DNA from 3 places in the Brucella tritici genome. Region 3 is predicted to be linked to each of the others. Evidence: riboswitches for the same ligand, from Rfam matches in the RefSeq annotation. Region 3 holds a riboswitch; each other region holds the start of a gene.

Region 1 (7,299 bases), on a different contig from region 3:
CATAGACAGAGGCGGCGTTATCGCTTCTCTCGTCGGCACGCACACTATTCTTTCCGAACAGGACCGCGCCATGGTTCGCGGTTTTCTGATCAACAAGTTCCGGGGCGATATCTCGCTTTTTGATGACGGGCTGGCTGCCATTACCCGGTTTACCGGCTGGCGCTCTTTCGGCGTTGTCCCGTGGCTGAAAGCGGTATCGAGACTGCCAGCCGAAGATTCTGTCGTTCTTGAACGTGCCGTTCGCGGAGACAAGAAGTCGCTTGTGGTTGCTGTGCCGATGTTGCCGCGCATCGCCAATTTCGACGATCTTGATCCGCTAAAAGCTGAACCGGATGTAGAAGTGGTCATGGTGCCGCCCGGTTCGAGCATTCCCGGTGATGCGGGTCTTGTCGTTCTGCCGGGGACGAAGTCCACGATAGCCGATATGCAGGCGGTTCGTGACCATGGCTGGGATCGCCAGTTGTCTGCCCATGTGAAACGAGGCGGTCATGTGCTCGGTATCTGCGGCGGGTTTCAGATGCTTGGTCGCCATATCAGCGACCCGTCTGGTATCGAGGGGCATGTACGCGACATTGACGGTCTTGGTCTTCTCGATATCGAAACTGTGATGGAGCCTGAAAAGGTGGTCCGCAATGTGCAGGCGACCTCGCTTCTCCATGATGTGCCGCTGCAAGGTTATGAAATTCATATCGGTCGAACGACCGGACCGGATATGGGGCGTCCCTTCGCCCGCATTGGCGAGCATGACGATGGAGCTGTATCGCCAGATGGGCGTATCACGGGGACTTATCTCCATGGTGTTTTCAATGCGGATGAATTTCGCCGGAGATTTCTGGAAAATCTTGGTGTGCGGAGCAGTTCGGTGAACTATCGCGCTGGCGTGGAAGCTGCATTGGATGAGTTGGCCGAAGGGTTGGAAGCCTGTCTTGATATCGATGCACTGTTCAAAATCCGTTGAATGTGAGCTTGTATCTTTACCATGTTCCGCACTGCCTTAAATCTTATTAATTGCTAGTTATTTTAAACGATTTATTTTATTATCATAGTTGTATAGAAATATTTTTATTATATGTGAATATTTATTAACTTAGTATTATATTTATTTAATGGGTGTTTATTGAGTGTTTTTGTTTCTTCTGGGTCTGCATCTCGTTTCAGTAATCTAAGAGTGCAGAATCTGCTCCTTTATTCTTTTGTGGTAGTCAGTGGTTTTTTTATTATTTTCCCTCAGACTGATTTGATTGTCTCCCGATATTTTTTCAAAGCGGGTAGTTTCTATTTTTCTCACAATCCAAACTGGATCGCATTGCGAGATTTTCACCGGCTCAGTCAATGGTATCTGTTAGTATCTATGGTCACGCTCGTGGCACTCTATGCTTTATGGCGTCATCCACTTTCAATCATTGCGCCGCATAAGGTTGTCTATGTTGTACTTACCTACGCGCTTGGCCCTGGTGTTCTCGTCCATAGTCTAAAACTTCTTATTGGTCGGGCGCGACCGAGGAACCTAGTGGAGTTCGGAGGGACGACTGATTTTACCCCAGCTTGGCAGTTAGCGCGCATGTGTGGTCATAGTTGTTCGTTCCCATCGGGTGAATCGTCGGCAGCGGCTGCAATGCTGCCGCTCTTGATCCTTGTACCGGCACGTTTTCGATTAAATGTAGCGGTTATTTTAGTTCCGGTTCTTGCACTCGTATCATTGAATCGCGTGTTTATGGGGGCACATTTCCTGTCTGATGTTGTCATCGCCTGGACGCTCATCATTGGTCTCATGATTTGGCTTTGGTCCAGAATTTCACGTCATGCCGATGTAATTGATGGCTGGGTGCGACTGAGAGGCCAAAACCTTCGAATGTGGTTGTATGTTCGCTGATTGACGCCGAAGGGGCGAAAGCCTACTGTCAAAATCGTGCAACAGGTCTTTGCCGGGACGAATCCCGGCGATACCAAAAAGGGAATGCGACGGACGGACCCAATCCGGGCGTCTTTATCGCAGCCGACCCCGCGACTGTAGAGCGGTGAGGGATGAGGCAAGCCGGGCAGCCGGTAACCACTGGAAGCATTAAAGGCTTCTGGGAAGGTAGCCTCAATCCCCGCGACCCGTGAGCCAGGAGACCTGCCTGTTGCGTGAAGGCATAGAGCCTGAACCCCATGGGAGGTCTTTCCCTGCTGCCTGCACGGAGGTTGTCATGGCTGCACGTACTCAAGATTCTGTTTCCAGCACACTCGCAATGCCGCTTGCTGCCCGTCTGGGCACTGCTGTGGTGTCACTGCTTCTCGGCGCGTTCCTGATTTACGGTGTAGGGCTTGCCCATTCCGATACGCTGCACGATTCAGCACATGATACGCGCCATTCTTATGGTTTTCCCTGCCACTGAGCAGCCTAACCTTTTTGAGAATTGAAGCTGAGCAAGGCTCGATGGCGGACGGCCATCGGCGCGAAATTGCTATTGAGGGACAGAAATGTTGATCCGTTATTTGTTGGCGACACTTGCTGCCGGTCTTCTGGCCGGGCTGCTGGTTACTCCCGCCATGTATTTGAAGACAGTGCCTTTGATCCTGCAAGCCGAAGTCTATGAAGATGCTGGTGGGGGGCACAGCCATGGCGAGGCGGAAGCCACGCCGCATGATCATGGTGCCGCTGCCGCAGATGCTGAAGAAGAAGGCGCCGAACTGCCTTTTGGGCGATTGGGCAATACGATCCTTGCCAATCTCGTAGCAGGAGCGGGGTTTGCCTTGCTGCTTGGTGGCGTGGCCTTGCTTCTAGGGCGCCGCATTACGGTACAGAATGGCATTTATTGGGGTGTTGCGGGCTTTTTTGCGGTCGCTTTTCTGCCCGCGTTGGGCTTGTCACCGGAATTGCCGGCAATGCCTGCGGCTGATCTGGCCGAACGTCAGCTCTGGTGGATTGCAACCGTGGCGCTGAGCGGTCTGGGGCTCTATCTCATCGTGTTGCGCCAGGAAATCTGGGCAAAAATCCTCGGTCTGGTGTTGATCGTGGCTCCACATCTCTATGGTGCTCCGCATCCGGAAGAGATCTCGTCACCGATTCCATCATTGCTTGCTTCGCAATATGCAGTCGCATCGCTGGCGACGAACCTGTTCATGTGGGCGGTGATCGGCCTCGCACTCGGCTGGTTCATCCAGCACTATGCATCGTCCGAGATTGAGGGCTGATGAAAATGGCTTCGCCGGGAAAATCGGTTCTGGTCCTTGGCGGAGCCCGTTCGGGCAAGTCGTCCTATGCCGAGAAGATGGCTGCGTCCTCGGGGCTTCAGCTGCTCTATCTGGCAACAGGACGCGCCTTCGACAAGGAAATGGAAAGCCGCATTGCCATTCACCGCGACCGCCGTGGTTCAGAATGGCAGACGGTAGAGGAACCGCTCGATCTCATTGGCGCACTAACATTGCATGTTGCTGCGGATCGGTTCGTGCTGATCGATTGTTTGACCCTGTGGCTGACCAATCTGATGATGGCCGAGCGCGATATAGCAACAGAGACGGCAAGTCTTGTTGCTATGCTGCCGAACCTTGCCGGGCCTGTTGTTTTTGTTTCGAACGAAGTTGGACTTGGGATTGTGCCGGAAAATCGCATGGCACGGGAATTTCGCGATCATGCAGGCTTTCTGCACCAGGCAGTGGCCGCAGTTGCGGATGAAGTTTATTTCATGGCGGCAGGGCTGCCGCTCAAGATGAAGGGATAAATCGATGCAGGGACAGAAAATTCCCGCAACAGTCATCACGGGTTTTCTCGGATCGGGCAAAACGACGATGATCCGCAACCTGCTGGAAAACGCTGACGGAAAACGCATCGCGTTGATTATCAATGAGTTCGGTGATCTCGGTGTCGATGGCGGTATTCTGAAAGGTTGTGGTATCGAGACTTGCCGCGAAGAAGATGTGATCGAGTTGAACAATGGTTGCATCTGCTGCACCGTTGCCGATGACTTCATCCCGACCATGACCAAGCTTCTGGATCGCGCTGATCGTCCAGATCATATTGTGATCGAGACCTCCGGTCTGGCATTGCCGCAACCACTCGTCGCCGCATTTAACTGGCCGGAAATCAAGACGCAGGTAACAGTCGACGGTGTAGTAACCGTGATTGATGCGGCAGCCGTTGCCGAAGGTCGTTTTGCCGATGACCACGACAAGGTGGATGCACAGCGCGCAGCGGATGAATCTCTTGACCATGAAAGCCCCTTAGAGGAACTTTTTGAGGATCAGATTCATGCTGCTGATCTGATTGTTCTCAACAAGGCCGATCTGATTGACGCCTCGATGCTCGACGGTGTTAAGGCCGATGTGGCCGAGCGTTCGTCGCGCCGGGTGAATATGGTTCCTGCGAGCTTTGGCAAACTGGGAGCTGACGTTTTGCTCGGCCTTGGCGTTGGCACTGAAGACGACATCGCCAACCGCAAATCCCACCATGAAATCCATCATGCAGATGGACATGAGCACGATCATGACGAGTTCGAGAGCTTCGTAGTCGAAGCGGGCTCTGTGGGCGATCCCAAGCTGTTCACGGAAAAACTGAAAGCGGTCATTGCGGAACACGATATTCTTCGCCTGAAAGGCTTTGTCGATGTGCCGGGCAAGCCGATGCGTCTGGTCGTGCAGGCAGTCGGTCCACGCATCGAGCATTATTTCGACCGTCCATGGGGCAAGGATGAAGCGCGCTCCACGCGACTGGTCGTGATCGGGCTGCACGACATCGATGAAGCAGCCATCGCCAAGGCCGTGAAAGACGCTGTCTGACCGATGCATCTTCTTCTTGCCCAGAAAGGAACAATCAGCGACGGCAATGAAGCCGTCGATCTCGGCCAGACGCCGGGAGAAATATTGTTTCTTTCCGCAGCCGATACTGAACTGGCCAGTCTGGCGCAGGCACATAGACTTGCGCCGGATTTGCCAAGCTTGCGGCTGGCCAATTTCCTGGGCCTCACCCATCCCATGTCGGTGGACGCTTATGTGGAGCGTACTGCCAGATATGCGAGCCTTATAGTAGTGCGCATCATTGGCGGCGAGACATACTGGCCCTACGGGCTGGAAGCGCTGCATGCCTGTGCCGTCAGTCACGGTATCAAGATCGCCGTATTGCCGGGAGACGACAAGCCGGATCATGGGCTGGACCGGTTTTCGACGATCTCTGTCCACGAGCGAAATGAACTCTGGCAGTATCTGATCGAGGGCGGTGCGGCGAATGCAGGCGCATTCCTTCGCTATTGCGCTGCGCTGATCGCAGGTTCCGAGAAGCCGGAAAGTGCGGCACCTCTGCTCAAGGCTGGTCTGTGGTGGCCGGGAGAGCATGTCTCCTCGCTAGACAGCATCCGCACGCATTGGAATGATGCAAAGGCACCTGTCGCTGGCATTATTTTTTATCGGGCGCTGGTGCAAAGCGGACAGACACAGCCCGTCGATGCGCTGATTGCTGCTTTGCAGGCAAAAGGCCTCAATCCGCTTCCAATATTCGTTTCGAGCCTCAAGGATCGATTGTCTGCGGCGGTCGTGGACGGCCTGTTCGAGGATTGTCCGCCGGATATCGTTTTGAACGCCACGGGATTTGCAATTTCTTCGCCGGGGGCGGAGCGCAAGCCGACTGTCCTCGATAAGCGCGGCAATATGGTGTTGCAGGTGATTTTCTCCGGCACGCCGAAGGCGGTTTGGGAGCGCTCGCAGCAAGGGCTTCTGGCGCGCGATCTGGCGATGAATGTCGCTTTGCCCGAAGTGGACGGGCGTGTGCTTTCGCGTGCCGTGTCCTTCAAGTCTGCAAAGCAGTTTGATGCGGCAGTGGAAGCGAATATCGTGACACACGAGCCGCATGAAAACCGCGTGGGCTTTGTGGCGCAACTTGCTGCAAACTGGGTGCGTTTGAAGCGGAAATCACCTGATGAAAGAAGTGTTGCGCTTATCCTCGCGAATTATCCGAACCGTGACGGACGGCTTGGAAACGGGGTAGGGCTCGATACGCCAGCCGGAACGGTTGAAGTACTGCACGCTATGGCGAAGGGCGGCTATCCCGTCGCTGACCTGCCCGCGGACGGTGATGCGTTGATGCGTGTCTTGACGGCAGGTCCGACCAACGCTGCGCGTGACGGACGTGAGATACGTGAAACGATTTCACTGAATCAATACAAGGCTTTCTTCAAAAAACTTCCCGTTGCGATTCAGAAGGAAATCGAAGGCCGCTGGGGCGCGCCGGAAAATGACCCTTATTTTGCGCAGGAGCTTGTCGCTTTCGCATTGCCATTGATGCGGCTGGGTGAAACCTTCGTGGGTATTCAGCCCGCACGCGGTTACAACATCGATCCGAAAGAGACTTATCACTCGCCTGATCTGGTGCCGCCGCACGGCTACATTGCTTTCTACGCTTTTCTGCGTGAGGTCGCAGGTATCGACGCCATTGTGCATATGGGCAAGCATGGAAATCTGGAGTGGTTGCCGGGGAAGGCGCTCGCGCTGTCGGAAAACTGCTATCCCGAGGCCGTGTTCGGTCCTACACCGCATATCTATCCGTTCATCGTGAATGATCCGGGCGAAGGCACGCAAGCCAAGCGTCGCGCCAGCGCAGTCATCATCGACCACCTGACACCGCCGCTGACACGCGCCGAAAGTTACGGGCCGCTGAAAGACCTCGAAGCACTGGTAGACGAATATTACGAGGCCTCTGGTGTCGATCCGCGCCGCCTGCTGAGGCTGAAAGGGCAGATACTCGATCTTGTGCGCGACATTGGGCTTGATCGCGATGTGGGTATTCACGACCATGACGATGCAGACATGGCGCTGCAAAAGCTCGACGCCTATCTGTGCGATCTCAAGGAAATGCAAATCCGCGATGGTCTGCATATTTTCGGGCTGGCGCCTGAAGGCAGGCTACTGACCGATCTTCTGGTTGCGCTGGCACGTGTGCCGCGTGGCGTGCCAGTTTCGCTTGGCGGTGCGCCCGGCGATCAAAGTCTCCAGCGTGCAATCGCTGCGGATTGCGGGCTTGGCGAAACATTCGATCCCCTTGACTGCAATATGGCAGAGGCGTGGACGGGCAATAAACCTGATCTCTTGCGGGCTGCGAGTCCTGCAACCTGGCGTATTGCGGGCGATACGGTGGAGCGTATCGAATTGCTGGCAGCCAGCTTCGTTGCAGGTGATACAGAGTGTCCCGCAGACTGGTCACAGACGCGGGCGGTTCTCCAATCCATAGAGGAACATCTGCGCTCCATGGTGGTTTCCTGCGGGCCTTCGGAGATAGATGGTTTTCTTGCGGCACTTGGCGGGCGGTTTGTGCCGCCGGGACCATCTGGT
Region 2 (7,299 bases), on a different contig from region 3:
ATGCCGGCACCGATGCACAAGGTCACCAGCGCGGTGTTGAGATCGCGGCGTTCCAGCTCATCCAGCACCGTACCGAGGATCATTGCGCCGGTTGCACCGAGCGGATGGCCCATGGCAATGGCGCCACCATTGACGTTGATCTTGTCGTGCGGAATGTCGAAGGCCTGCATGTAGCGCAGAACAACAGCCGCGAAGGCTTCGTTCAGCTCGAACAGGTCGATGTCCGAGATTTTCATCTTCGCCTGCTTGAGAAGCTTCTCCGTCACATCGACCGGACCGGTCAGCATGAGCGCCGGTTCGGAACCGATATTGGCAAAAGCACGAATGCGCGCACGCGGCTTGATGTCGAAGGCCTTGCCAGCCTTCCTGGAGCCAACCAGAACGCCAGCCGCACCATCGACGATGCCCGACGAGTTACCGGCATGGTGGACGTGATTGACGGTTTCGATTTCCGGATGGGCCTGAATGCCGACCGCATTGAAGCCGCCCATCTCACCCGGCATCACAAAGGACGGATTGAGCTGGCCCAGAGCCTGCATATCGGTCGTCGGGCGCATATGCTCGTCATGATCGAGAATGGTCAGGCCATTCTGGTCCTTGATCGAAATGACCGAATTCTTGAAATAGCCCTTTTCCCACGACTTGGCAGCGCGCTTCTGGCTTTCGACGGCATAGGCATCAACGTCATCGCGGCTGAAACCATATTTCGTGGCGATCAAGTCGGCGGAAACGCCCTGCGGCATGAAATAGCCGGGGAAGCCGACCGATGGGTCCATGTACCAGGCGCCGCCCGACATGCCCATGCCCACGCGCGACATGCTTTCCACGCCGCCAGCAATCACCAGATCGTCGGAACCAAAGGCGACCTTGGCTGCCGCCAGATTGACCGCATCGAGGCCCGAAGCGCAGAAGCGCGAAATCTGGATGCCCGGCGCCTTGAAGTCGTAACCGGCTTCAAAGGCGGCAGAACGCGGAATGACTGCGCCAGCTTCGCCGACCGGATCGACGCAGCCGAAAATAATGTCATCGACCTTTGCAGTATCGATGCCGTTGCGGTCGCGCAGGGATTCCAGAACCTTCGCGCCCAGACGCACGGCAGGCACTTCGTGCAGGCTGCCATCCTTCTTGCCACGTCCGCGCGGTGTGCGCACGTGATCGTAAATATAAGCCTCAGCCATGTTGACTCCTTCCCGCTAAATTCGAAATTTAGCTCAATCCCTAACTCAGAATTTGTCCGCGTTGAGCGCCATCATCGAATCCGCACCCGACTGGATGCGTGCGAGATGTGCTGCGCTTTCCGGCATGATCCGCTCGAAATAATAGCGTGCGGTGACAAGCTTGGCTTCGAAGAAAGCCTTGTTGCCTTCACCACTGCCAAGCTTTTCTTCGGCGATCTTGGCCATGCGCGCCCACATGAAGCCGAGCGCCACCAGACCGAAGAGATGCATATAGTCATTGGAGGCTGCACCGGCATTGTCGGGCTTGGCCATCGCATTCTGCATCAGCCACATGGTAGCGGCCTGAAGATCGTTGAGGCCCTTCTTCAGATGCTTGGTGAAGAAGGAAAGCTTTTCGTTCTCGCGATTGGCTTCACAGAATTCGCCCACTTCCTTGAAGAAGGCAGTAACCGCGCGACCGCCATTCAGTGCCAGCTTGCGACCGACGAGATCGAGCGCCTGAATGCCGTTTGCGCCTTCATAGATCATGGCGATGCGCGCATCGCGCACATACTGGCTCATACCGTGTTCTTCGATATAACCGTGGCCGCCGAAGACCTGCTGCGCCATGACGGCGTGTTCAAAACCCTTGTCGGTCAGAACGCCTTTCAGAACCGGCGTCAGAAGCCCAACGAGGTCGTCTGCTGCCTGACGTTCCGCTTCATCGCCTGCACGATGGGCAATATCGGAATTGAGTGCCGTCCAGAGGATAAGCGCGCGACCGGCTTCGTTAAAAGCGCGGATGTTCATGAGGTTGCGGCGAATATCCGGATGCACGATGATCGGATCGGCCTTCTTGTCCGGTGCTGCGGCACCCGAAAGCGCACGACCCTGAATGCGCTCACGCGCATAGATAGCAGCATTCTGGTAAGCGGTTTCGGCGATCGAAAGGCCCTGCAGCGCCACACCAAGCCGCGCTTCGTTCATCATCGTGAACATGGCGCGCAGGCCCTTATGCGCCTCGCCGATCAGAAAGCCCTTTGCCTCGTCATAATTCATGACGCAGGTGGCATTGCCGTGAATGCCCATCTTTTCTTCGATGGAACCGCAGGAAACGCCATTGCGCTCGCCCGGATTGCCATCGGCATCAAGAATGAACTTCGGCACGATGAACAGCGAAATGCCCTTCACACCTTCCGGCGCGCCGTCGATACGGGCCAGCACCAGATGGATGATGTTTTCCGACATATCGTGTTCGCCAGCCGAGATGAAAATCTTCTGGCCAGAAATCTTGTAGCTGCCGTCTTGCTGTGGCGTGGCGCTGGTGCGCAGCAGGCCCAGATCCGTACCGCAATGCGGTTCGGTCAGGTTCATGGTGCCGGTCCAGGTGCCTTCCACCATCTTCGGCAGATAGGTGTCCTTCTGCTCATCGGTGCCGTGGGTCAGGATCGCGGCAATCGCGCCCTGTGTCAGGCCCGGATACATGGTGAGCGCCATATTGGCCGACGACATATATTCGCCGACAGCCGTGTGCAGGAGATAGGGAAGCCCCTGTCCGCCATATTGTTCGGGCACAGCGAGACCAAGCCAGCCGCCTTCACGATACAGATCATAAGCCTGCTTGTAGCCCTTCGGCGTCGTCACCGAACCGTCCGAATGACGCTTGCAGCCTTCTCGATCAGCGGTCTGGTTGACCGGGAACAGGGTGCCTTCGGCGAGCTTCGCGCCTTCAGACAGGATTGCCTCGACGACATCGGGCGACGCGTCGGCAAAGCCCGGCAGGTTGTTGTAGCGCTGATAATTCAGAACGTCGTTGAGAACGAAATTGGTATCCTCAACTGGCGCGCGATAGCTCGGCATAGAAATCCTCCAAATTCACCACCTGAGCCGTTCCGCGATGGCTGGAACGAGCCCGTAACCGCGTTTCATGCCTGCATGCCACATTATAGCAAAACGTTGTGACAGCGCGCATGTTGCAACAAAAAGGGATGATTTCCTGCGAAAATAGCCATTTTTGCCGCTTTTTCGACCGAGCGTCTCACGGAATCCGCACTCACCCGATCAATTCCGGATCGAAGCTAACCTACTTTGACGTTTCCGTAAACGTCAAAAATTACACAAGTTCGTGCGGGATGGGGAAATGCTGCTGTAATCGCCGCGTCGCGTTGATTTCCTACACTGCTTGCCGCCCAACAATGCCTGTTCTCCTCCGGCAATGAGAGCGTCTATCCGGCAGCAATACCCAACGACCTGAATCCGTTGCAACTGGCGGCTCGCCTAATTCAGATCAAATAATGATGTAAAGATATAAACATTTCTTTATGTAATATTGACACTCACACGCAATTGCGACAGACTGGATTTTGTCGTGGTTCTTCACCGGAATGGTCTGGTGAAGCTAAGAGGGAAGCCGGTGCGCCTTATGGCAAGGCCGGAGCTGCCCCCGCAACTGTAAGCGGCGAGCCGATATTCATGACGCCACTGGTGCAAATCCGGGAAGGCGAATAGAGGCGATGACCCGTAAGCCAGGAGACCTGCCCCGACATATATCGTCCATGGGCGGGGTGTCCTGATGTGTCGCATTTACAACCAGCTTCCTGAGGCCGGTTTGTGTCACGCACATTCAAATGACCTCGCCCCCAACTTGTATCGGGGTTATGCAGTCATGTCTAAAGCTACCATCACAACAGCCACCTTGGGCGTACCGCGCATCGGTCGGCGCCGCGAATTGAAATTCGCGCTTGAAGCCTATTGGGCCGGGAAATCATCTGAAACGGAGTTGCTGACTATCGCCAGTGCCTTGCGCGCCGCCAACTGGAAAGAGCAACGCGATCAGGGCATCGTGAAAATTCCGTCCAACGACTTTTCGCTTTACGACCACGTGTTGGATATGGTGGTCACGGTCGGCGCAATTCCGGCTCGTTACGGGTGGAACGGCGGCGAAGTCTCACTCGACACCTATTTCGCAATGGCGCGCGGAAGTCAGGGGGAAGTGGATTCCTGCGGGCATGCCCATCATGGCCATGGCATAACCGCGATGGAAATGACCAAGTGGTTTGACACAAATTATCACTACATGGTCCCGGAACTCTCCGACGATCAGGAATTCAGGCTTTCCAGCACCAGGATTATCGACCATTTTCTGGAAGCCAAGGCTTTGGGCATTCACACGCGCCCTGTCATTCTTGGCCCGGTGACGTTCCTGAAGCTTGCAAAATCGACTTCCGACGGCTTCAATCCCATAGCGCTTTTACCAAAGCTTCTGCCTGTCTACGAACAATTGCTGCGAGAACTTACTGTTGCAGGCGCCGATTGGGTGCAGATCGATGAACCGGCACTCGTACTCGATCTCATTCCCAACGAGCTGGCTGCATTCGAACTCGCCTATAAGCGTTTGACATCAGTATCCGGGCCAAAAATTTTGCTCACAACCTATTTTGGAGCGCTGGGTGCCAACCTCGATACCGCCATATCCCTGCCAGTGGCCGGCCTGCATGTCGATCTTGCCCGGGCACCGAAGCAACTTTCCGAAGTCGTATCGAAACTCGCTCCGGAAAAAATCCTTTCTCTCGGCGTGATCGACGGTCGCAATATCTGGCGCACGGACCTCGTTTCGATCATTGACGAGGTGCAGCCGGTCATCGAGCGACGTGGTCCGCAATCCGTTGAAATCGCGCCTTCCTGCTCGCTGCTTCATATACCGATCGACCTGACGCTTGAAGCCGATCTCGACGCCGATCTGAAGAACTGGTTGGCCTTTGCAGCCCAGAAGTTTGAAGAACTGGCCGTTCTGGGACAGGCATTGGCATCCGGGAAAAGTACTGTTCTGCCACAGCTCAAGGCCGCAAGCGAGGCCATCGCAGCGCGTGCAGCGTCGGCCAAGGTTCACAACAAGGCTGTTGAACAGCGCGTTGCATCTGTTGAAAGCAGTATGAAAAAGCGTACCAGCGCTTTTGGTAAACGCCAGAGGTTGCAGAGTGACAGGCTTGGCCTGCCGCGCTTTCCCACCACGACAATCGGTTCTTTTCCACAGACCGCTGAGGTCCGCAGAGCCCGCGCCTCTCACAACAAGGGAGAAATCAGCGACAGCGACTATGAAACCTTCATTCGCAGGGCCACCGAAGCGGCCATCCGCTGGCAGGAAGAAATCGATCTCGATGTTCTGGTTCATGGCGAGTTCGAACGAAACGACATGGTGCAGTACTTTGGCGAAAAGCTATCGGGCTTCGCTTTCACCAAACATGCATGGGTTCAAAGCTACGGATCGCGCTACGTTCGCCCGCCGATCATCTTCGGAGACGTTTCGCGCCCCGAACCGATGACCGTCGGATGGTGGAAATATGCCCAGTCCCTGACCTCACGCCCCGTCAAGGGCATGCTGACGGGGCCTGTGACGATCCTGAACTGGTCTTTCGTTCGTGACGATATTCCACGCGCTGAAACCTGCCGCCAGATCGCATTTGCCATCCGCGACGAGGTGATCGATCTTGAAAAGGCCGGAGCGGCTATGATCCAGATTGATGAGGCTGCCTTGCGCGAGGGGCTTCCATTGCGCCGCCCGGACTGGAAAAACTATCTTGACTGGGCGGTTGAATGCTTCCGCATCTGTTCGAGCGGCGTTTCTGACAAGACGCAGATTCACACGCATATGTGCTATTCGGAATTCAACGACATTATCGATGCGATTGCGGATATGGATGCAGACGTGATTTCGATCGAGACATCACGCTCGCGCATGGAATTGCTTGATGCTTTCAAGTCGTTCAAATATCCGAATGAGATCGGACCGGGCGTCTATGACATCCACTCGCCGCGTGTACCGGAAGTATCTGAAATGACGAACCTGCTTTCGCTCGCTCGCCAACGACTTTCGGACGGTCAACTCTGGGTTAATCCGGATTGCGGTTTGAAGACACGCAAATGGGAAGAAGTCCGCCCGGCTCTTGTCAATATGGTGGCCGCTGCAAAGGCTCTCCGCGCACAGGCATAAGCTCAAAACGATCCCTCGTGCCGATCCGCCGGTACGAGGGCCTCACTATATTCGTTCAACGTCCGCAAAAACCGCCTGAGCATTTTCGATCCGGCGGCCTGTCTGGACGGTTTTAAAATCCGAAATTTTCGGGAATTATGTTACGCAGCAGAAGAGGTCGCAGGTGCGGAAGCGACCGGGGTTCTCGACCGTGCGGGAGCAACCTTCTTCTTCGGCTTCGGCAGCAAACCTTCGCGCTGCGCCCGCTTTTTCGCATCCTTGCGCGCACGGCGAATAGCCTCACCCTTCTCACGCGCGCGCTTCTCCGAAGGCTTTTCATAAGCCCTGCGTTCTTTCAGTTCGCGGAGAATTCCCTCGCGCTGCATCTTCTTCTTGAGCACACGCAGCGCCTGATCAACATTATTATCTCTTACCAGTACTTGCAATTTAGCTCCTTTCCTGGCCGCACAGAAACCGATAAAATGCAATCATTTCATCGTACTGGCTACGACCTGCCTCTATTCATCCGTTTTGCACGATTGCACAATACAGCTATGGGACCGGCTATAGTGCGAGCCTATCGCGCTCAAGGCGCGCAGCTTTCAATCGTTCGGTCTTGGCATCCACCGCAGCTTTTTCATGCTTCAGGATAGCCTTTGCCGTCTTGTCGGTTATGGCGCTCTTGGCTTCCATACGCGAAAGCGGCTTCTTGAACAGCGTATCCTCGGTCAGTCCTGCCGATTTTTGTTCGAGCATTCTACTTACTCCCGATGAAGAGTCGCTTCACACTTTTCGAGCGGCTCTGGTTAAAGCGGAGTCGTTGGAACCACTCTATCCATTTGTTTTTACGCATGTCTTTGTCCCGAAACCGGTTCCCACTTTCGAGAGACATGCTTCAGGATGGACTCCAAAATAAAAAAGGCCGGGAGAAACCCGACCTTTCAATCGCCTCAACAATCAGTGCCAGTACATCCGTGGTCAAAGATCGGAGACAATAACTTAGCGCCCGAGTTAAAGCGCCTGAAGATTATCAGCGGCTTTCTTGCCGGAGCGACGATCCGCCACCAACTCGAAGCTCACCTTCTGACCCTCATTGAGCGTATGCATACCTGCACGCTCAACTGCAGAGATGTGAACAAACACGTCCGGTGAACCATCATCAGGCTGAATAAA
Region 3 (7,299 bases):
AGGACAGACTTGCGCTGTAGAAACTCGTTTTCCTCCGACCAACGATAGGCATCGTCAACATCCGGCGTCAGGCACAGCGTCGAGAAAATCGACGAATAAGAGCGCGCGTGAACTGCTTCCATGAAGGAGATGTTGGACAGCACTGCCTCTTCATGCGGCGTCACGGCATCATCCATCAGCTTCACGGCACCGACCGCGTTCTGGATCGTATCGAGCAGCGTCAGCCCGGTGAAAACGCGGATCGTCAGCTGCTTTTCCTGCGGTTTCAGCGTCTCCCATGACTGAATGTCATTGGAAAGCGGCACTTTCTCCGGCAGCCAGAAATTGCCGGTCAGACGGTTCCAGACCTCAAGGTCTTTCTCATCTTCGATCCGGTTCCAGTTGATGGCGCGCACGGCTGCAGGCTTCGGGTTCTTGGTCTTCACTTGAATATTCATGGTCATCACCAGTGGTCAGAGGGCGCAGGAAACGCAGCCCTGCACTTCCGTGCCGGAAAGCGCCATCTGGCGCAGGCGAATGTAATAGATAGTCTTGATGCCCTTCTTCCACGCGTAGATCTGCGCACGGTTGATGTCGCGGGTAGTTGCCGTATCGCGGAAGAACAATGTCAGAGACAGGCCCTGATCGACGTGCTGCGTCGCCGCCGCGTAAGTGTCGATGATCTTTTCCGGCCCTATCTCATAAGCATCCTGATAATAGTCGAGATTGTCATTGGTCATGAAAGCTGCCGGATAGTAGACGCGGCCGATCTTTCCTTCCTTGCGTATCTCGATCTTCGACACGATCGGATGGATCGAGGAGGTCGAATGATTGATGTAGGAGATCGATCCGGTCGGCGGCACGGCCTGAAGGTTCTGGTTATAAAGCCCGCCCTCCATCACCGCATTTTTCAGGTCGCGCCAGTCGTCCTGCGACGGGATCGCAATGCCAGCTTTTTCGAAGATTTCGCGAACCTTTTCCGTCGCCGGTTCCCAAAGCTGCTCGGTATATTTGTCAAAATATTCACCCGATGCATATTTGGATTTCTCGAAACCCTTGAACGACTTCCCCGTTTCCACCGCAATCAGGTTCGATGCGCGGATCGCATGATAGGTCACCGTATAGAAATAGATATTCGTGAAATCGACACCTTCATCGGAACCGTAGTAAATCCGCTCGCGGGCGAGATAACCATGCAAATTCATCTGGCCGAGACCGATGGCATGGCTTTCATCATTCCCTCGGGCGACTGACGGCACGGAACCGATATGGCTCATATCGGAAACTGCAGTCAGGGCGCGGATGGAGGTCTCGATGGTCTTGCCGAAATCTGACGAGTCCATCGCCGATGCAATGTTGAGCGAACCCAGATTGCACGAAATATCCTTGCCGAGATAATCATAGGAAAGGTCCTCGCCGAAGATGCTCGCCTCGCTCACCTGCAGGATTTCCGAACAGAGATTGCTCATGGTGATGCGCCCATCAATCGGATTGGCGCGATTCACCGTGTCCTCGAACATGATATAGGGATAGCCGGACTCGAACTGGATTTCCGCCAGCACCTGAAAGAACTCGCGTGCATTGATCTTCTTCTTGGCAATACGCGCGTCGTCGACCATTTCCCGATATTTTTCGGTGACCGAAATCTCGGTCAATGGAACGCCGTAAACCCGCTCCACATCGTAGGGCGAGAAGAGGTACATATCCTCGTTGTTCTTCGCGAGTTCGAAGGTAATGTCTGGAATGACCACACCAAGCGACAAGGTTTTAATGCGGATTTTCTCGTCGGCGTTTTCACGCTTCGTATCAAGAAAACGCATGATATCCGGGTGGTGTGCGTGCAGATAGACAGCGCCGGCGCCTTGCCGCGCGCCAAGCTGATTAGCGTAGGAAAAGGAATCCTCAAGAAGCTTCATCACCGGAATGATGCCGGATGACTGGTTCTGGATTTGCTTGATGGGAGCACCCGCCTCGCGAATATTGGTGAGGCTCAAGGCCACCCCGCCGCCCCGCTTCGACAATTGCAGAGCCGAGTTGATGGAGCGGCCGATGGACTCCATATTGTCCTCGACACGCAGCAGAAAACACGAGACGAGCTCGCCGCGCTGTTTCTTTCCCGCATTGAGGAATGTAGGCGTCGCAGGCTGATAGCGGCCTGAAATGATCTCATCAACGAGATCGCGCGCAAGCTGCTCATTGCCGCGCGCCAGCGCCAGCGCCACCATACAGACGCGATCCTCATAGCGCTCGAGATAGCGCTTTCCGTCGAAGGTCTTCAGCGTATAGCTGGTGTAATATTTGAATGCGCCAAGAAAGGTCGGAAACCGGAATTTCTTCGCATAGGCTTCGTCGAAAAGATCGCGCACGAAATTGAAGGAATACTGGTCCAGTACTTCCTGTTCGTAATAGCCTTCGGCCACCAGATAATCGAGCTTTTCCCGCAAGTTATGGAAAAAGACGGTGTTCTGGTTCACGTGCTGGAGGAAATACTGGCGTGCAGCCTGCCGGTCTCGATCAAGCTGGATTTTTCCCTCGTCATCGTAAAGGTTCAGCATCGCGTTGAGCGCGTGATAATCCAGCCCGTCCGAGGATTTTGCCGGTTTGCTGCTGTTGGAAGTCGCCGCTTGAGGCGCATCCTGCGCCACTGGTCGTGCCTCGCGCTCTCGGATCAAGGTCGTGTCTGCCGTGTCCAAAATCGTTCCATCCCGTTTTTGACATTGCCAATGTCCTCATCGGTTCCCAGAAGCTCGAAGCGGTAGAGATAGGGAACCTGACATTTGGCGGAGATAATGTTGCCGGCGATACAGAAAGCCTCGCCGAAATTGCTGTTTCCCGCGGCAATCACGCCGCGGATGAAAGAGCGGTTGCTCTCATCGTTGAGGAAGCGGATCACAGGTTTGGGGACAGCGCCCTTGGAGCCGCCGCCGCCATATGTGGGCGTCACGAGCACGAATGGCTCGCGCACCTGCAATCCGCCTGAACCGTCCATCGGGATACGGTTCGACCGCATTCCAAGCCGCTCGACAAACCGGTGTGTATTTTCCGACCGGCTGGAGAAATAGACGATCAGGCTCATGTGACCATAGCCCTCAGGCGAGAGCGCTGATCATATCGGGCCGGAAGCCCGCCCAATGGGATTCACCTGCCACAACCACCGGCACCTGGCGATAACCCATGCCCTGAACGAGATGGAAAGCATCGGCATCGGCAGAGATATCGATGACCTCATATTCGATGCCTTGGCGGTCGAGGGCGCGTGTGGTGGCGGTGCACTGAACGCAGGCGGGTTTGCTATAAACTGTAACGTTCATTTTTTCCTCACTGGAGCATGTCTCCCAAAAGTGGTAACCGGTTTTGCGGCTAAGACATGCATAAAAACAAAGGGATAGAGTATTCCCAACGGTTCGGTTTAAACTGGAATACTCTCGATAGGAGACGCAAAGAGCCGTTCGCACATCGCAAGATGCGCGTCGAAAGACATGAGATACGGGACCGGCCGGTCGCAATAACAAGCAGCCTGACCGCAACAAACTATACCTCGAAGGGAGGACCGGAACCGAAACTGAATATACTGGACATGGACTTCACCCCGAAGCTATGAGCGGGAAGTTCGGGACAGCAATCTGCAAGGCAATAGTTTGCCACACATAATTGCGCGCCAACCGGACACCCCGCCCGTGGACGTTTTCGTTCAAGGCAGGTCTCCTGGCTCACGGATCAACGTCCTGTCCGCCTTCCCAGCCAAAGCCAGTGACATGATGAACAGAACTCTCCGCTTACAGTTGCGGGGGCAGCTCCGGCATTGCCCCATCCATCATGGATGAAACGCACCGGATTCCCGTCTTAGCTTTCGACCCAACGAATCGAAAGAACCTAGAACACTATATATAGTAGTCGAAGTTAAAAACCCGTCAACGGATAGTTGGCGGCAAACGTAAAATTAACGGGCCATTATGTGAGCCCTGTGAATAGCAGGGATTATCGCTGTTTATTTTGCGGGTTTGATCGGTTTCGGTCTGAATTCCGGCTTGATGGCCTTGAGGGCCATGCGATCCACCAGCGCGGGAGCGACAAGTTTCAACCAGCGCCCGAATCGCATCTGGGGCGTCATCAACACTTCACGCTTGCGTGCCCGCACACCTTCCAGCATCAGTCGTACGGCTTCTTCGACCGGCATCATGTCATCTTCACGGACACCGCTCGTTCCAAGAGTGCCACCGCTTGCACTATAGCCCACTTTTCGAATGTCGGTTTTGACGACGCCCGGATAGACGATGGTGACCGATATCCCGCTTGGTTCCAGTTCTGCACGAAGCGCCTCACAGAAACCCGAAAGAGCGAACTTCGTTCCGCTATAGGCCGTACGCCCCGGCACGCCGATCAATCCGGCAACAGATGAGACAGCCACGATACGTCCCTTGCTGGCGGCAAGATGCGGAAGTGCGGCATGAATGGGCCAGACGCTACCCCAGTAATTCAACTCCATCAGATCATGCATCCAGTTGAGATCGTCCGGCGTGATTTCGGCAAAATTGGCGTGAGCCGACATGCCGGCATTTACGATCAACGTGTCGATGCGACCGAAAGCAGAAACAGTCTTATCAATCAAAGCGATGCAGGCTGCACGAACTTTCACATCGGTCGGCACCACCAGCACGGAGCTGCCCAGTTGCCGCAACTCGGTGGCCAGATTTTCCAGCTTTTCCACATTGCGCGCAGCTAGCACAAGAGCAGCATTGGCGCGGTCACGCCGGACAATCTGCCGTGCAGTTTCTGCGCCGATTCCTTCCGATGCTCCCGTTATGATCGTCACATCCATGCGAGGCCCTCCCTGCCTGTCGATCAGATGACAGGCAAGGTACAGGCAGGGCAATCCGTGCGTCTAGTGATTTAGACCTTGCGCGATAGAATAGCAGCAAGAGCGAGACCGCCGATCAGCGATATGTGCTCCAGCGCCACCGTCATATCCCGGAAAGCTTCTTTTCCTTCGTTTGCCCAGAACGGGTGCGCAACGGGAATGGTCAGGATCGTAAAGACGGCAAGAGCACCACAAGCCAGCCAGGTTCCGCGATTGAAGATGATCATCAGTGATCCGCCAATCTGCAAAAGCAGGGTTGCGCTGTTGAACAGCCAGCCCGGATGAAGACCAAAGCTTTCCATTTCCGCAGCATGGGCGCCGAAGTCGAAGAACTTGGCCAGCCCACTCGACCAGAAAACGAAGGTAAGGACCACCCGCGCCAGCAAAAGACCGACACGGGAATCTAGGATGTTGGCGATGAAACGCGGCATCGGTCAGTCCTTTCCGCCGGCGATACGGATAACCTTGGACGCGACCGCCACGGCAATTACTGGCGCGAGCGCGAATATCACCGACAGCCAGAGCGAGGCATTTGCCGCACCCTCCACACCGCCCGGCACGGCAATACCGGCAAAATTGGCAACCATCCCCGCGCAAGCCGTCCCGAAGGCTATGGCGAAGAGCTGTACGGTCGTCATTCCACCCGCTGCGAGATCCTGCTCGGTCGGGGGAGCGCTCTGATAGACGCGGGTAACGAGGCTGGGCCAGGCAAGGCCGATCCCGAAACCGATCAGGATGAGCCCAAGGCAGACGGGCGCGAGCAGCGACCAGTTGCCGCTGCCATGGATCGGGAGAAATATGGCGAGCAGGACAAGACCGGCAAGCGCGAGAACAGGTCCGGCAACAACAAGCCTGTCGCCCCCCTTCTCCTGCCATCTGGAACTGAGGAAGGATGCCACCGTCCAGCCGATTGCCATAAGTGCCGCCAGATATCCCGCCCAGAGCGGAGACTGGCCATGCAGGTGCTGCAGCAGATAAGGCACGTAAATTTCGGGCTGCATGCTGAGCATCAAAAGCGCGATCGTAAGGTAAAGAGCACCCAGCGGCGTCGACAGGCTGAACGAGCGGCGCGGCAGGAGACGTGCCTTGGCGTCGCGATCCACGACTGCAATGATGGCGATCATGAATATCGCAGCCCCCAGACCGACGACCTTCCATAGCGTTTCCTGTGACAGGCTCCCCGCTGAAACCGCAAGGACAGCGCCGGTCAGGAGGATGAGTTGAAGAACCGGAATGGAAACGCGCTCGTTTCTATCCCAGCTTGAGCGCGGCAAAGTCGCGAATGCCACCACAGCGAAAAGACCCGATACCGGCAGCAACCACCAGAAAGCGGCGCGCCATGCGCCATATTCGGCAAAGATGCCGCCAATCGCCGGACCGATCAGCGTTGCCACGCCGAACATAGCGGAAATAAGACCGATGGCCCGGCCCCACAGGCGCTCCGGCAACACGACACGGGTGAGACCATAGGCGAGCGCGTAAAGAAATCCGCCACCGAGGCCTTGCACGCTCCGCCCCGCCAGCATGACCGGCATGTTGATGGCCAGAGATGAGATCAGTGTGCCGGCTGCGAACAGCAGGGTCGCCACGACATAGGCGCCTCTTGGACCGGCACTTTTCAGCAGCCGCGCGGTGAGTGCAGCCCCCAGAATGGAGGCAACGACGAACAAGGTCGTCGCCCAGGCATAGAAATCCATGCCGCCAATGTCCTGCACCACGCTCGGCATGACTGTAGTCGCGATATACATATTGACCGCATGGAGAGTGACCCCTCCGGCCAAAGCCAGGGCATAGAGGCCATTTTTACCGCTTAGAAGCTCCCCCCAGCCAGCAGGCGCATGTCCCGCAATCCCCGCTGGTGTTGTTTCTTCGATCGAACTTTGCACTGTCGGCCTCCGTGAACTGAATTGTTGCCGACGGGTTTATAGGACCTCAACTTTGGTTGAGGTCAATAGGCTATTTCCACTGGAAACGGGGGCTTTTGACCGGTGCGAAATGTGGCGTCGAACACAGCAAGATCGCCGCAGCGAATGAGCGCCGCAGCGTCGGAAAGGTTCGTCCCAGATGCATGGAAGTCAGATGAGATTGCCCGGCTTGACCATCAATCTTCGGGGACCAGCGCCTTGCTGACCGAGGATGTCGTCCGGATTTCGCAACGGGCATTCGGACAGCGAGAGACAACCGCAGCCGATGCAACTCGTTATCTGGTCACGAAGCTGCATCAGACTGTCGATGCGTTCCTGAAGCATGTCTTTCCAGGCTTCCGAAAAACGTCTCCAGTCCTCCGCTGTCGGCACGTGGTCGTGGGGAAGGTCTTCCAGCGCTTCACGAATGATCGCAAGCGGAATGCCCGCGCGTTGCGCGATCTTGATAATGGCAATGCGGCGCAGCACGGCACGGTGATAGCGGCGCTGGTTGCCCTCTGTGCGCCAGCCCTCGATGAGTCCCTTGGTTTCATAGAA

The links. A riboswitch is a leader RNA that binds a small molecule or an ion and turns the genes downstream of it on or off. The one in region 3 is predicted to bind cobalamin.
Positions count from the first base shown of each region.
Region 1: it holds a riboswitch for cobalamin, as region 3 does, so the genes downstream of both, F9K94_RS03950 (CbtB domain-containing protein) here and nrdH (glutaredoxin-like protein NrdH) in region 3, are expected to answer to the same signal.
Region 2: it holds a riboswitch for cobalamin, as region 3 does, so the genes downstream of both, metE (5-methyltetrahydropteroyltriglutamate--homocysteine S-methyltransferase) here and nrdH (glutaredoxin-like protein NrdH) in region 3, are expected to answer to the same signal.

Region 1 covers NZ_WBVY01000001.1:781,280-788,578, reverse strand. Annotated here, with positions in the region: gene F9K94_RS03960 (cobyric acid synthase) at 1-958, shown strand, start outside; gene F9K94_RS03955 (phosphatase PAP2 family protein) at 1,118-1,873, shown strand; cobalamin riboswitch at 1,900-2,138, shown strand; gene F9K94_RS03950 (CbtB domain-containing protein) at 2,190-2,378, shown strand; gene F9K94_RS03945 (CbtA family protein) at 2,464-3,177, shown strand; gene cobU (bifunctional adenosylcobinamide kinase/adenosylcobinamide-phosphate guanylyltransferase) at 3,183-3,704, shown strand; gene cobW (cobalamin biosynthesis protein CobW) at 3,709-4,758, shown strand; gene cobN (cobaltochelatase subunit CobN) at 4,762-7,299, shown strand, end outside.
Region 2 covers NZ_WBVY01000004.1:568,615-575,913, forward strand. Annotated here, with positions in the region: gene F9K94_RS17185 (acetyl-CoA C-acetyltransferase) at 1-1,178, opposite strand, end outside; gene F9K94_RS17190 (acyl-CoA dehydrogenase C-terminal domain-containing protein) at 1,224-3,017, opposite strand; cobalamin riboswitch at 3,510-3,713, shown strand; gene metE (5-methyltetrahydropteroyltriglutamate--homocysteine S-methyltransferase) at 3,823-6,147, shown strand; gene rpsU (30S ribosomal protein S21) at 6,288-6,572, opposite strand; gene F9K94_RS17205 (hypothetical protein) at 6,691-6,882, opposite strand; gene F9K94_RS17210 (cold-shock protein) at 7,138-7,299, opposite strand, start outside.
Region 3 covers NZ_WBVY01000002.1:766,821-774,119, reverse strand. Annotated here, with positions in the region: gene nrdF (class 1b ribonucleoside-diphosphate reductase subunit beta) at 1-437, opposite strand, end outside; gene nrdE (class 1b ribonucleoside-diphosphate reductase subunit alpha) at 453-2,672, opposite strand; gene nrdI (class Ib ribonucleoside-diphosphate reductase assembly flavoprotein NrdI) at 2,648-3,055, opposite strand; gene nrdH (glutaredoxin-like protein NrdH) at 3,069-3,290, opposite strand; cobalamin riboswitch at 3,658-3,871, opposite strand; gene F9K94_RS08925 (SDR family oxidoreductase) at 3,968-4,798, opposite strand; gene F9K94_RS08920 (DoxX family protein) at 4,870-5,268, opposite strand; gene F9K94_RS08915 (MFS transporter) at 5,272-6,723, opposite strand; gene soxR (redox-sensitive transcriptional activator SoxR) at 6,913-7,299, opposite strand, start outside.